Regions from separate parts of the Venatoribacter cucullus genome, predicted to be linked through region 3. Evidence: predicted binding sites of a transcription regulator. Region 3 holds the regulator's gene; each other region holds the start of a gene.

Region 1 (3,476 bases), 760 kb from region 3:
CGGCGGTCACCTGACCTATATCGCGCCGACCCGGGTTAACCTGAGCCTGACCCAGGAGCGCTGGCCGGATGTTCAGTTCAGCGCCACCCGGGAGCACTGAGACACTGTGCCGGCTTGAAGCCTGCCCCGGTTGGGCTAGGATTGTCGGATTGTTACTGAAAGGGAAATAACATGATTGTGTTTTTTGTGATTGGCATGTTGCTGGCCGGCTCACTGGCGTATACCGCTTATTATCTGTTGCAGATGCAGGTGCTGGAAGAACGGCTGACGCTCGATGATGCCAAAGGCTACTACCTGATTGCCTGTATTCTGGTGGCGTTTCTGGTCAGTGCCGGTTTCTTTTATACCGGCCAGTCGCTCGGTTACGACCAGCAGGAAGAAACTTCCTCGGCCATGGCGCTGGGGATTTTGCTCGATATTATGGTAACCTTGCTGGTCCTGATTTACGGACTGGTCAAGTTCCGTGAGCCGGAACATTACTGAGACCAGGGCGCCGGTTCCGGCTGCTGGAATTCTGTGCGGCAGATTGCTTGCGCTGCGTGATTCCTTCCTATAGAATGCCGCCCTCTTTACGAATCAACCTGCCCTTAAAGGCGAGAATTTGATGAAAACTTACAGCGCGAAACCCGAAACCGTAAAACGTGAGTGGTTTGTTGTTGATGCAGCTGAGCAGACGCTGGGTCGCCTGGCCACTGAGGTTGCTCGCCGTCTGAGAGGCAAGCACAAGCCAGAATACACTCCTCACGTTGATACCGGCGATTACATCGTCATTATCAATGCAGAAAAAATCCAGGTCACCGGCAATAAGTCGACTGATAAGATGTACCATCGCCACACCGGTTATCCGGGTGGTCTGAAGTCCATCTCTTTCGAGAAGCTGATTGACCACAAGCCGGAACAAGTTATTGAACTGGCTGTTAAGGGCATGCTCCCGAAAAACCCGCTGGGTCGTGACATGTTCAAGAAAATGAAAGTTTATGCCGGTAGCGAGCATCCGCATACTGCTCAGCAACCGCAAGAACTGAAACTGGGATAAGATCATGGCAGTCACTCAATACTATGGTACCGGCCGTCGCAAGACTTCTACTGCACGTGTTTTCCTGCGTCCGGGTACTGGCAGCATCGTAATTAACAATCGTCCTCTGGATGTGTACTTCGGCCGTGAAACTGCCCGCATGGTAGTTCGTCAGCCGCTGGAACTGACTGAAAGCCTGGCCAAATTTGACGTTTATGTAAACGTTAACGGCGGCGGCGGCAACGGTCAGGCCGGTGCAATCCGTCACGGTATTACCCGTGCACTGATGCAGTACGATGAAACTCTGCGTCCGACTCTGCGCGCCGCTGGTTATGTAACCCGTGATGCCCGTGAAGTTGAGCGTAAGAAAGTGGGTCTGCGTAAAGCACGTAAGAAGCCACAATTCTCCAAGCGTTAATACGCTGGCAGAAGCCGCTTATAAAGACGCCCATTGTCCTAGGTCAATGGGCGTTTTTTTTATGCCTCTAATACCCCATTCGCTATGGGTTTTCCGGTTGTCTCATTCGGCTAATTTCTTTACTATGTGCGCCGCTCTGCATGCTGCGCATGGTCTGTTTTAAAACGATACAAAAGCTTTTGGCCAGCGAGCTGCGCAAGAATTTCTTTGATGGGAGATGATGGTAATGAGTCAAGACGGCGTGAATAAGGGTCGGCGCACTCTGCTATTGGGCACGACCGCTGCCCTCGGTGCTGTCGGTGCAGGCTTCGTCGCAGTACCCTTCGTAAAATCCTGGTTACCCAGTGAGAAGGCTAAGGCAGCAGGTGCTCCGGCGAAAGTGGATATCAGTAAAATCGAACCGGGTGCCATGCTGGTAGCCGAATGGCGTGGTAAGCCGGTTTATGTTACCCGCCGTACCCCTGAGACTCTCGGTTTGCTGGAGTCTCTGAATGGCGATCTGAAAGATCCGCTCAACACCAACAAAGCTCAGCAGCCGGCGTATGCCGATAACCTGCATCGCTCCCGTGATCCGGAGCTGATTGTGGTGCTGGGTGTCTGTACGCACCTGGGGTGCGCACCGAAATACTTCCCGGAAGTTAAGCCGGAAGCCTTCGATGCCAACTGGAAAGGTGGCTGGTACTGCCCCTGTCACGGTTCCAAGTTTGACCTGTCCGGCCGTGTTTTCAATGGCTCTCCGGCCGCTGATAACCTGGTTATTCCGCCGTATTCTTATGAATCCGATAACGTCGTAGTAGTCGGCGTAGACGAGGAGAATGCCTGATGAGCAAGCAGCAAAACACTCTGATGGGCTGGATTGACGATCGTCTGCCGGTTACTCAGACCTACGAAAAGCATATGTCCAAGTACTATGCGCCGAAAAACTTCAACTTCTGGTATTTCTTCGGCGTACTGTCGATGCTGATGCTGGTTAACCAGATCCTTACTGGTATCTGGCTGACCATGAACTTCGTGCCCAGTGCCGAAGGTGCTTTCGCTTCCGTTGAATACATCATGCGTGATGTGGAATGGGGCTGGCTGCTCCGTTATATGCACTCTACCGGTGCCACCTTCTTCTTTATTGCCGTCTACCTGCACATGATGCGGGCGCTGATGTACGGCTCTTATCAGAAGCCGCGTGAGCTGATCTGGATCTTCGGTATGCTGATCTACCTGGCGCTGATGGCTGAAGCCTTTATGGGTTATGTACTGCCCTGGGGTCAGATGTCTTACTGGGGTGCGCAGGTAATTATTTCCCTGTTCTCCGTTATTCCCTTTGGTATTGGTGATGCTCTGACTGAGTGGATCCGTGGTGACTTCCTGATCTCTGGCGCTACGCTGAACCGTTTCTTCGCCCTGCACGTGGTTGCCGTACCGCTGGTGATTGTGATGCTGGTGGTTCTGCACCTGCTGGCGCTGCATGAAGTGGGTTCCAACAACCCGGATGGCGTGGATATCAAAGCCCTGAAAGATGAAAACGGCAAGCCGCTGGATGGCGTTCCGTTCCACCCTTACTACACCGTGCATGACATGGTCGGTATCGTGGTATTCCTGATGGTGTTCTCTACCGTGATGTTCTTCTTCCCGGAAGGTAACGGCTTTATGCTGGAATACCCGAACTTCGAGCCGGCCAACGGCCTGAAGACTCCGGACCACATTGCGCCGGTATGGTACTTCGGTGCGTTCTACGCGATTCTGCGTGCGGTACCGGATAAGCTGCTGGGCGTTATTGCCATGGGCGCTGCGATTGCCATTCTGTTCGTACTGCCCTGGCTGGACCGCAGCCCGGTGAAGAGCTGGCGCTACAAGGGCTGGATCAGCCGTACTCTGATCCCGATTTTCGCAGCAGCTTTCGTTCTGCTGACCTGGTTGGGTACTCAGCCGGCAACCGACATTAACACATTGCTGTCCCGTATCGGTTCGGTGATCTATTTCGGTTTCTTCCTGGCCATGCCGATCTACACCAGCATGGAAAAAACCAAACCAGTACCTGAGCGTGTAACC
Region 2 (3,476 bases), 170 kb from region 3:
ATATCCATAACCGCATCGCGCAGCGGTTCATACTCAGCGCCGGCGTTTGTCATGGTCTGAATGACATCGGAACCCAGGTTCGAGGTCATCACCAGCACGGTGTTTTTAAAGTCAACCCGGCGGCCCTGACCGTCAGTGAGCTGACCATCGTCCAGCACCTGCAGCAGGATATTGAACACATCCGGGTGCGCTTTTTCCACCTCATCCAGCAGAATCACCGAGTAGGGCTTACGACGTACCGCTTCGGTCAGCAGACCACCTTCTTCATAGCCAACGTAACCCGGTGGCGCACCGATTAAACGGGCCACCGAATGCTTTTCCATGTACTCCGACATATCAATCCGCACCATGGCGTCTTTGCTGTCGAACAGGAACATCGCCAGCGCCTTGCACAGCTCGGTTTTACCGACCCCGGTCGGGCCTAAAAACAGAAACGAGCCGTTCGGACGATTCGGGTCAGACAAGCCGGCGCGGGAACGGCGCACAGCGTTGGCCACGGCTTTAATGGCCTGATCCTGCCCCACCACATACTGATGCAGCACGTCTTCCATTTTCAGCAGTTTGTCGCGCTCGCCTTCCAGCATTTTGGTGACTGGCACGCCGGTCCATTTGGACACCACTTCGGCAATTTCATCTTCCGTCACTTTGTTGCGCAGCAGGGTAAATTCCTGCTTGCCACTGGTTTCGGCTTCAGCTGCGGCGGCCAGTTGCTTTTCCAGCTCCGGAATACGGCCGTACTGCAGTTCGGACATTTTCTGCAGGTCGCCGGCACGGCGCGCGGTTTCCATTTCCAGCTTGGCCTGCTCCAGTAATTCTTTCGATTTACTGGCGCCTTCCAGCAGGGCTTTTTCTTTCTTCCACACCTCTTCCAGCTCTACGTAAGCATGGCCGGCTTTGTTGATCTCTTCGTTCAGATCGCTGAGGCGTTTTTTCGCCGCTTCGTCTTTTTCTTTACGCAGGGCCTCACGCTCGATTTTCAGCTGAATCAGCCGGCGTTCGAGTTTGTCCATTTCCTGCGGTTTGGAATCAATTTCCATGCGGATTACCGACGCCGCTTCATCCACCAGATCAATGGCTTTGTCCGGCAGGCGACGATCGCTGATATATCGCTGCGACAGTTTAGCGGCAGCAATAATGGCGCTGTCGGTAATCTGTACCCCGTGGTGTACTTCGTAGCGTTCTTTCAGGCCACGCAGAATGGCAATGGTATCTTCCACACTCGGTTCATCGACCTGTACTTTCTGGAAGCGACGCTCCAGGGCGGCGTCTTTTTCAATAAATTCGCGGTATTCGTCCAGCGTCGTGGCACCGACACAGTGCAATTCACCACGCGCCAGCGCCGGTTTCAGCATATTGCCGGCATCCATCGCGCCATCGCTTTTGCCGGCACCGACCATGGTGTGCAGCTCGTCGATAAACAGAATAATGTTGCCCTCGGCTTTGGACACATCTTTCAGCACGGATTTAAGGCGTTCTTCAAACTCGCCACGGTACTTGGCGCCCGCCAGCAGTGCGCCCATATCCAGTGACAATACGCGTTTGTGTTTCAGATTTTCCGGTACTTCGCCATTAATAATGCGCTGCGCCAGCCCTTCCACCACGGCCGTTTTACCCACCCCGGGCTGACCAATCAGCACCGGGTTATTTTTGGTACGGCGCTGCAATACCTGAATGGTGCGGCGGATTTCATCATCACGACCAATCACCGGATCCAGTTTGCCGGCTTCGGCGCGCTCGGTTAAATCGATGCAGTATTTATCCAGCGACTGACGGTTGTCTTCCGCATTGGCATCTTTCACAGCTTCGCCCCCGCGCAGGTCTTTAATGGCTTGTTCCAGCTTGTCTTTGTTCAGGCCAGCGGCCGCCAGCACCTTACCGGTGGCGCCTTTGTCATCCAGCGCCACCAGCAGAAAGAGTTCGCTGGAGACATACTGATCGCCACGCTTCTGGGCCTCTTTGTCGGCCAGATTCAGCAGCCGCCCCAGTTCCTGCGCTATCTGAATATTGCCATCGGGATTACTCACCCGCGGCTGATCGCCCATGGCTTTGCGCAGCGCTTTTTCCAGTTCGGCGACATTGGCACCACAACGGCGCACCACGTCTTTGACCGTGCTGCTGGTCTGCTCGAATAACGCCAGCAACACATGCACGGTATCTATCTGATTATGATCCTGCCCCAGAGCCAGACTCTGACTCTCGGCCAGAGCGTTCTGCAGACTGGTGGTCAGTCGGTCCATTCGCATAGGACATTCCTCTTATGTTGAATTTAACTAATCCACAATGTGCGATCAGATTAATTTTTTTCAAGCACCCGTTATGAATAATTTACCGCGCCACCACCTCAACAACCCTGATACAGAACAACCACAGAGCTTTCCGTGCAGCAGGCTGACACCCGCGTATAATGCGCGCTTTTCAATATAGTGGCAGTACAGGCGGTTTAAAGAGTGACACAGCAAATACGTCAGGGCGCGCTGTTCTTACTGCTGGGCGAGGCCCTGCTGGCCATTATGGCCGCCATGGTGCGGCATCTGTCGGATGACCTCAGCACCGGCCAGATCGTGTTTTTCCGTAATATTGCCGGCCTGATTGCGTTGTTCCCGCTGCTGCTGCATACCGGGCTGGCGCAGCTGAAAACCCAACACTTCACCGGCCATCTTACCCGCAGCCTGGTCGGCGTCAGTGCTATGTACTGCTATTTCTGGGCCCTGGCTCATATGCCATTAACCGAAGCTTTTCTGGTCAAACTCTCAGCCCCTTTATTTATGCCGCTGCTGGCGCTGTGGTGGCTGAAAGAGCCAGCCGGGCGTTACAGCTGGCTGGCGCTGCTGATCGGCTTTGGCGGCGTGGCGGTGATTCTGTTGCCGCAAGGCAGCAGCGAAGGCGCCGGCTGGCCCCTGCATGCGGTATTAATCGGCCTGCTTGGCGCGGTACTGGCCGCTGCCGCCAAAGTGACCATCCGCAGTATGTCATCGACCGAATCCAGCCAGCGCATTGTGTTTTACTTTGGGGTTATTTCCGCCACTGTGTCGCTGCCCGCCGCACTCCTTGACTGGCGCCCGGTACCAGTAGAAATCTGGGGCTGGCTGGCGCTGTTGGGCATGATCGCCAGCGCCGGTCAGCTGGCCTTAACCAAGGCGTACCGGATGGCACCGACCGGCAAAATCGGCGTGTATGTATACAGTGCGGTGATTTACGGCGCCCTGATGGGCTGGTGGTTCTGGGATGAGATTCCGCTCTGGACCACCTGGGCCGGCGCGGCACTGATTGTAGCGGCCGGGCTGGTGAATCTGCGGGGCGGCAAGAGTAAGCGGAAAGTGGTCAGCTGAGCCGCGCGGTCATCAGAGTCTTGTTAGATTTAAGTCTAATAGTGGGCAATTAGCGGATTATTCTTGCCAAAAAATTAAATATACTGGCAAACATCATGGATTACCGCGTATGAATCACTAATATGTCCCGCATCGATTCCCTGCAAA
Region 3 (3,476 bases):
GGGGAATATCGGCTGATGGTGATTGAAAAATTACCGGGCGATCTGTAATCGCCCGTTTAAACCGATTGCTTAATTAATCGATCTGTACCACATCCAGACGGGTAAACAGATGGCCCTTGTCCTGTTTATCCTGCAGGGTGACAAAATCAAACAGTTCGCGGTCGCCCAGTTGCGACGGTGCCACATTGCACACAGCAGCAAAAATGTTTTCACTGCGGCCGGGCTGCTCACGCTCCCACTGCGCCAGCATGTTTTTAATGTTCTGACGCTGCAGGTTTTCCTGCGAACCACACAGGTTGCAGGGAATAATCGGGAAGCCTTTGGCTTCGGAAAAACGCTCGATATCGCTTTCTTTGCAGTAAGCCAGCGGGCGGATCAACACATGCTTCTGGTCATCGCTTAACAGCTTAGGCGGCATGGCTTTCAGTTTGCCGCCATAAAACATATTCAGAAACAGGGTTTCAATAATGTCGTCGCGGTGGTGGCCGAGGGCGATTTTATTGGCGCCAATGGTTTCGGCAAAACCGTACAGGGTGCCACGGCGCAGGCGCGAGCACAGGCCGCAGGTGGTTTTGCCTTCCGGAATAATTTCCTTCACCACACTGTAGGTGTCTTTTTCGACAATATGGTATTCGATGCCCAGGGTGCTCAGGTATTCCGGCAGAATATGCTCAGGAAAACCCGGCTGTTTCTGGTCCATATTCACCGCCACAATATCGAAGTGAATGGGCGCGCTTTTCTGCAGGCTGAGCAGAATATCCAGCATGGTGTAGGAGTCTTTACCGCCCGACAGACACACCATGACCTTGTCACCGTCTTCGATCATACGGTAATCGTCGATGGCTTTACCGACGTTGCGGCGCAGGCGTTTCTGCAGTTTGTTGAATTCGAGCTGTTGTTTGCGTTCGGTGATGGATTCGATCATGGCGGGCCCCCTGAATTGCGCCCGCTTTATAGCAGAACAAGAGCGGCGAAGGAACCTTCGCCGCAGAAGAGTCAGGGCCGTTTATTCAGCGCTGTGCGCTTTGCATTCGGCTTCCGGGTTCAGGCCAGCCATTTCCCGCAGCATATCCAGATCCTGCAGAATCACTTCCTTGCCCTGGGTTTCGATCAGGCCATTTTTCTGGAAGCGGGTGAACACCCGGCTGATGGTTTCCACCGCCAGGCCCAGATAGTTGCTGATATCGACGCGCGACATCGGCAGACGGAAGTGGTTGGCAGAAAAACCGCGACGAGCATAACGCTGGGAAATATCCAGCAGGAAGGAGGCTACGCGCTCTTCCGCGTTCTTTTTGCTGAGCAGCAGCATCATGTTCTGGTCGTGGCGGATTTCGGTACCCATAGTACGCATTAATTGTTTGCGCAGATCGGGCAGGTCATCGGCCAGGGTATCCAGCTGCGGCAGCGGAATTTCACACACGGTGGTGGTTTCCAGTGCTTTGGCGGTTAACGGGTAGCTGCCATTGTCGTAACCGGACAGGCCAACCAGCTCGGAGGCCAGGTGAAAACCGGTAATCTGTTCTTCGCCATTGCTGGCCAGGGTGTAGGTTTTCAGCGCACCGGTGCGCACTGCAAAGACGGACTGGAAGGTTTCACCCTGCTGGAACAATAACTGACCTTTCTGAATCGGGCGGCCACGACGAATAATGTCATCCAGCCGTTCCATGTCAGAGTCATTCAGTGACAGCGGCAGGCACAAAGCATTCAGGGAGCAGGTTTGGCAGTGTGGTTGGGTACCACGCAGCGGACTTTGAACAGCAGAAGTAGGTTTCATAGCGTCGTCCAATCGGTATCCGGCGGTGCGGAAAAAAGGCTGCGGGTATGTTCGGCACTATCTTGCACTATGTCAAGAATGAAACCAGACGGCAGCCCCGGTCCATAGACCAAAGACTATCAGTAACAGCGCTGCTAGCTGGCGTACTGCCGGGCGGTTCAGCCAGGGCGCCAGCACACTGCCGGCTAAGGTGCTGGCAAACAGGGCTGGCAAGGTGCCAATACCAAAGGCCAGCATGGCCGCCGCGCCCATGGCCGGTGAGCCGTTCGCAGCAACCCAGGCCAGGGTGCTGTAAATCAGGCCGCAGGGCAGTAACCCCCACAGCATGCCCAGCCGCAGCTGGTCGAGCGGCCGGGCAGAACTGATAAAACGGCGGGTGATGGGTTGCAGGGCATTCCACACCGGTTTGCCCAGCTGTTCAAAACGGGTCAGCACCATCCACCAGCGTGCCACATACAAGCCCATCAGAATCAGCATGACGGCGGCGATGCTGCGCAGCACCAGCATCAGGCTGTCGTGCAGGCTGCCCAGCCATAAGCCGGCGCTGCCCACCAGCAAACCGAGCAGGGTGTAGCTGAGCAAACGGCCGCCGTTAAACAGCAACAGTGTTTGCAGCTGGCGTTCGCCGGCCCGGCTGCCAATGGCCGCCGCAATACCGCCGCACATCACCAGGCAATGGCTGGAACCGAATAATCCCAGCAACAGGGCAGTTACTAACGACAGCGGCTCAATCATGGGATTTTGGTGGCTCGTTGGCGGTGTCTGCGGCGGCATCGGGTTTTTGGGGGGCGTGTTCATCGTCATCGAACAGAATACGGTGCGCCGGCGAGTCCATATCATCGAACTGACCGTGGCGTACGGCCCAGAAAAAGACCCAGATGGCGATACTGAGCAGTACAAAAGACAGCGGCACCATGGCCCAGAGTAAGTCCATATTTAATGCTCCTTGGTCGGAATGGCCTGCAGCCATAACAGACGCATGGCATTGGCAACCACCAATACCGAACTTAACGACATCCCGATGGCAGCTTGCCAGGGTTCTACCAGCCCGGACGCGGCAGCCGGCAATGCCAGCAGGTTGTAGCCGATGGCCCAGGCATGGTTCTGGGTAATAATACGCCGGGTTTTACGGCCCGTATCCAGACTTTGCAGTAATACTTCCAGCTGGCCGTTGGTCAGCAGGGTATCGGCATTGGTTTTGGCCAGGTCGCTGGCTTCGTTGACCGCCAGCGATAAATCGGCGCCCGCCAGTACCGGTACATCGTTAATACCATCGCCGACCATCATTACTTTTTCACCGGCTTGTTGCCAGGTGTTAACAGCCGCCAGTTTGTCGGACGGGGTCATGCCGGCGCGAACATCGCTGATGCCCAGTTCGGCGGCAACGCGGGGGCCGGATTCACCCGGGTCACCGGTCAGCAGCGAAACAGCGATGCCGCGCTGCTGCAATCCTTTCACCACGGTGAAGGCGCTGCGGCGCAGGCTGTCGTTCAGCTGAATCCAGCCCAGCGGTTGCTGGTCGCTGGCCAGCAGTAACCATTGGCCGGCGGTATCCGGGGCCGTGATGGGTTGCGACCAGGCAAAATCGGCACGGCCCAGCCGTACGGTAAGGCCCTGCCACTGGCCCTGAATGCCCTGGCCGGAAATCTGCTCCGGCTGGCTGACCTGTGCAGCGTCAATACCACTGAAGGCCCTGGCGATA
Region 4 (3,476 bases), 380 kb from region 3:
AGCGCGCTTTCTTTGCTGGAGCCTTTGCCGTTGGTAAAACACATCTGCGAATGGGCATCGCGGATATGCAGCGACCACACATTGGGCACAATATTGCGCCATGAAGCGATCTCAATTTTCATGCCCAGCCCGGCCAGAATGGCCGACATATTGGCAATGGTTTGTTCCAGCGGCAGGTCTTTGCCTTCGATGCGGGTGCCTTCGCCCTGCGCCTGCGGTGCCAGCAATAACGCCTGGGCATCGGCATCAAGGTTATCGACCACTTCAATGACAAATTCGGGCCCGGTCTGCACTACTTTTTTAACGGTGCAGCGGTCAATGGAGCGCAGAATACCAATGCGGTCTTTTTCTGAAATATCCGCGGGTAACTCAACCTGAATTTTAAAAATCTGGTTGTAGCGGTTTTCCGGGTCAACGATGTTGTTTTGCGACAGACGGATATTCTCAGTGGGAATATCGCGAGTCTGGCAATACAGCTTCACAAAGTAAGCCGCACAGAGCGCCGATGAAGCGAGGAAGTAATCAAACGGACCGGGCGCCGACCCATCCCCTTTGTAGCGGATGGGCTGGTCGGCAATCACGGTGAAGTCGTCAAACTTCGCTTCAAGCCGGAGGTTGTCGAGAAAATTAACCTTAATTTCCATGCGGGAATACCAGAATAAGCGGGCGAAAAGAATGGCCGGCTATTATCCGGTTTTTCAGCGCATATTAAACAACTCCTGATGAAAACGGCCACCGGCCAGCCCATGGCGGTGGAAATCCTGCTGCAAGGTCTGGCCAAACGCCGCCGGCCCGCAGAACCAGACGCTGGCCTGTTGCCACTCGGGTACCGCCGCGCGGATCTGTTCAGCCGTCAGCCGGCCCTCTTCGCGGCTGAGACGGATATGCAGGTTCACCCCGGCGGCAGCGGCATCGGCACGCAACCGTTGCAGCGCCTCATCATCCCGTTCCGCCGTCACATGAAACAGATCAATCACCTGGGTAGACGGGTGGCTGAGCCGGTGTTTCATCTTGGCAATAAAAGGCGTAATGCCAATACCAGCACCAATCCAGATCTGGCGGGGTTGCTGGTCGTTAAAATCAAAGCAGCCATAGGGCCCTTCCACCTGCACCGGCAAGCCTTCGTGCAGATAATCCTGCAGCTGCCCGGTCCAGTCCCCCAGCGCCTTGATCACAAAGGTTAATTGTTGCTGCTGCGGGTCCCAGGCCGAAGCGATGGTATAAGGGTGCGCGCCTTCCGAGCGGCTGGAAGTGACAAAGACAAATTGCCCCGGCTTATGTCCCGGCCAGCCCGGCTGTAACTGAATGCAGCCCTCCACCACCTGCACACCCGGGTAGGCATGCAGGCTGCAGATGGTGCCGGCGACCTTACGGCTGTGCCCCACCTGGCCGGTCAGCACCAGTACGGCGGCCACGGTGCCCACCAGCAACAGCGCCGCCATCGCCCAGCCCAACGGCTGCGCCCAGTATTCTGCTTTAAACAGCACCAGGCTGTGATACACCAGCACCAGATACACCAGCGCCAGCAATTTATGGGTTTTACGGAATAAGCGATAAGGAAAGGCTTTGACTAATGCCAGCACCAGCAGCACCAGCGCTATGTAAAAGGTCCACTCGCCCAGGGTTTCGGCCAGCCCACGCTGAGTACGCAGCCAGGCTTCCAGCCCGGTATATTCCGGCGCCGCCCCCGACCGTGGCGGTTTAACCAGCCAGCCCCAGCCCACCATCCACTTGGTGCCTTTGGCCCACCACCAGTGCAGCAACCCCAGCACCAGCGCGCTGATGCCCAGCCACTTATGCAGCCGGTACATTTTATCCAGCCCGTGCAGCGGCGCTTCCAGCCAGCGCGGCCGCAGCGCCAGCAGCATGGCCAGGCTCATGGCCGCCATGGCGAGCCAGCCGCTGAACTGCACAAACACGCTACGGAAAGAAAAATAGGTCAGCGGTTGCGGCCATAAGGTATCCGCCAGTAACCACAGCACCGTGAAGAACACAGAAAGGAACAGAAAAACGCGTTTGATATGGGCCATACACCGCCCTCCGGATAAAACAGCAGGGCTGTACTCTATGCCTGAACAGGCAATCAGAAAAGGCGCTGATTACCGGGATCTGACCCGGATCAAGAGAAGGGAAAAAATACCGCACCGGCCCCGGTGGATGGTGAACATTTCTGCCACCCACCGGCACCGGCCATTACTCAGCGGCTGCGGCTCAGCTGTAATTTGCTGTACAGCACCGCGCTGTAACCGATAAGAATATAGCCGTACAGTTCGATACCTTCCTGCAGCGCATTTTTGAAATCATTGGAATAGGCATCACCCAACATACCACTCCACAGCATTTTACCGCTGCCAATAGTACGGCTGAAAAACAGCAGGGTTACCAGGCCAATCGCCATCAGAAAATACGCTTTGGTATTAAAAAACACGGCCATCGGCTGAGCGATGGTGGCACGGTTAAATACGGTGGCCCAGGCAATACTGGCAACGGCTACCAACAGGGCCGGATATACCCAGAAACCATGGCGGATATCATCCAGGAAAGCATCCATTTCACGGATCAGCATGACCGTAAAAAAGCCGGCCACCAACACCACAAACCCGCGGATTTCCGGTTTTTTGACCGCCAGCAACCAGAACAAACCGGCGCTCAGTAACAATAAAACTTCCTGCAGAATTTCGGTTACGGCAAATTCACCGGCCCAGGTTGAGTCGGCACCCAGATCGGACCGCAACAACAAGGCCGGCAGAATGGCCATTACAGCAAACAGAAAAAATTCAGCGAGGGATTTCAGAATAATGGATTGCGGCTTTTCCATAGAACGTTACACCAAGGTTTAAAGTAAGTCGGGCATTATCAGCAAGGGGCTGGCGGGTGTCCAGCACCCCACCGGCCCGGTCAGGTTTGCAACAGTCAGTTCACACCCAGCATCACTTCGGCCCGTTTCCCCTGCTGTGGCCGGCACACGGAAATACGGTCAGCCAGTGGTGCATCCAGGGCGGCCACCGCCGCTTTCAGGTTATCGCCCCGGGCCCGGGCCAGCTGCGGCCAGTTTTCCCCCAGCGCCGCCGCTTCTGCGGCATTCACAAAAGGACAAGCCTGCACTTCCAGGTTCTTTTTATCCCGCATAACCCCAATCAGTTTCTGCAGGTGTTGCTGGTGCTCATCGGTAATAGCACTGCTGTGGTCGGCAAAGCTGAGTGAATCGAGCCGGATAGCAAACAGGTAGTCGCCGGCGTACGAGGCAATGCTGAGCATGGTGCTGTAAGGCTGCAGGCTTTGGCGCAGATAAAACAGCGCCCCTTGCTGTAACGCCAGCCGGCTGAGCTGGCGGGTAATATCCCCCAGCCCCACATCGGGATCGGCCAGATCACCACTGACCGGAATGGTTAAACGGATGTTGCCGTTATCATCGCGCAATAAATCCAGTGCGGTTTCCACCGGCATGGCAATCTGTTTACTGACCCGGTCAATGG

What was found. The regulator FNR, encoded in region 3, switches genes on or off when oxygen is low (the NO sensors DNR and NnrR bind a similar motif). The targets are predictions, from matches to a motif close to TTGATNTANATCAA.
Region 1: the regulator FNR is predicted to act here: its motif matches at 1,467-1,480, upstream of petA (ubiquinol-cytochrome c reductase iron-sulfur subunit).
Region 2: the regulator FNR is predicted to act here: its motif matches at 2,351-2,364, upstream of clpB (ATP-dependent chaperone ClpB).
Region 4: the regulator FNR is predicted to act here: its motif matches at 2,110-2,123, upstream of GJQ55_RS05915 (ferredoxin reductase family protein).

What each region holds. Positions count from the first base shown of each region.
Region 1 is NZ_CP046056.1:2,391,257-2,394,732, reverse strand. Features, by position in the region: gene GJQ55_RS11385 (peptide chain release factor 3) at 1-100, shown strand, start outside; gene GJQ55_RS11380 (hypothetical protein) at 172-483, shown strand; gene rplM (50S ribosomal protein L13) at 605-1,036, shown strand; gene rpsI (30S ribosomal protein S9) at 1,041-1,433, shown strand; gene petA (ubiquinol-cytochrome c reductase iron-sulfur subunit) at 1,660-2,256, shown strand; gene GJQ55_RS11360 (cytochrome b) at 2,256-3,476, shown strand, end outside.
Region 2 is NZ_CP046056.1:1,801,275-1,804,750, forward strand. Features, by position in the region: gene clpB (ATP-dependent chaperone ClpB) at 1-2,243, opposite strand, end outside; gene GJQ55_RS08640 (DMT family transporter) at 2,448-3,329, shown strand; gene GJQ55_RS08645 (LysR family transcriptional regulator) at 3,452-3,476, shown strand, end outside.
Region 3 is NZ_CP046056.1:1,628,158-1,631,633, reverse strand. Features, by position in the region: gene GJQ55_RS07700 (hypothetical protein) at 1-48, shown strand, start outside; gene ttcA (tRNA 2-thiocytidine(32) synthetase TtcA) at 74-925, opposite strand; gene fnr (fumarate/nitrate reduction transcriptional regulator Fnr) at 1,007-1,774, opposite strand; gene GJQ55_RS07685 (sulfite exporter TauE/SafE family protein) at 1,847-2,509, opposite strand; gene ccoS (cbb3-type cytochrome oxidase assembly protein CcoS) at 2,502-2,708, opposite strand; gene GJQ55_RS07675 (heavy metal translocating P-type ATPase) at 2,711-3,476, opposite strand, start outside.
Region 4 is NZ_CP046056.1:1,243,524-1,246,999, reverse strand. Features, by position in the region: gene GJQ55_RS05920 (OsmC domain/YcaO domain-containing protein) at 1-644, opposite strand, end outside; gene GJQ55_RS05915 (ferredoxin reductase family protein) at 699-2,030, opposite strand; gene GJQ55_RS05910 (hypothetical protein) at 2,198-2,818, opposite strand; gene GJQ55_RS05905 (DUF748 domain-containing protein) at 2,914-3,476, opposite strand, start outside.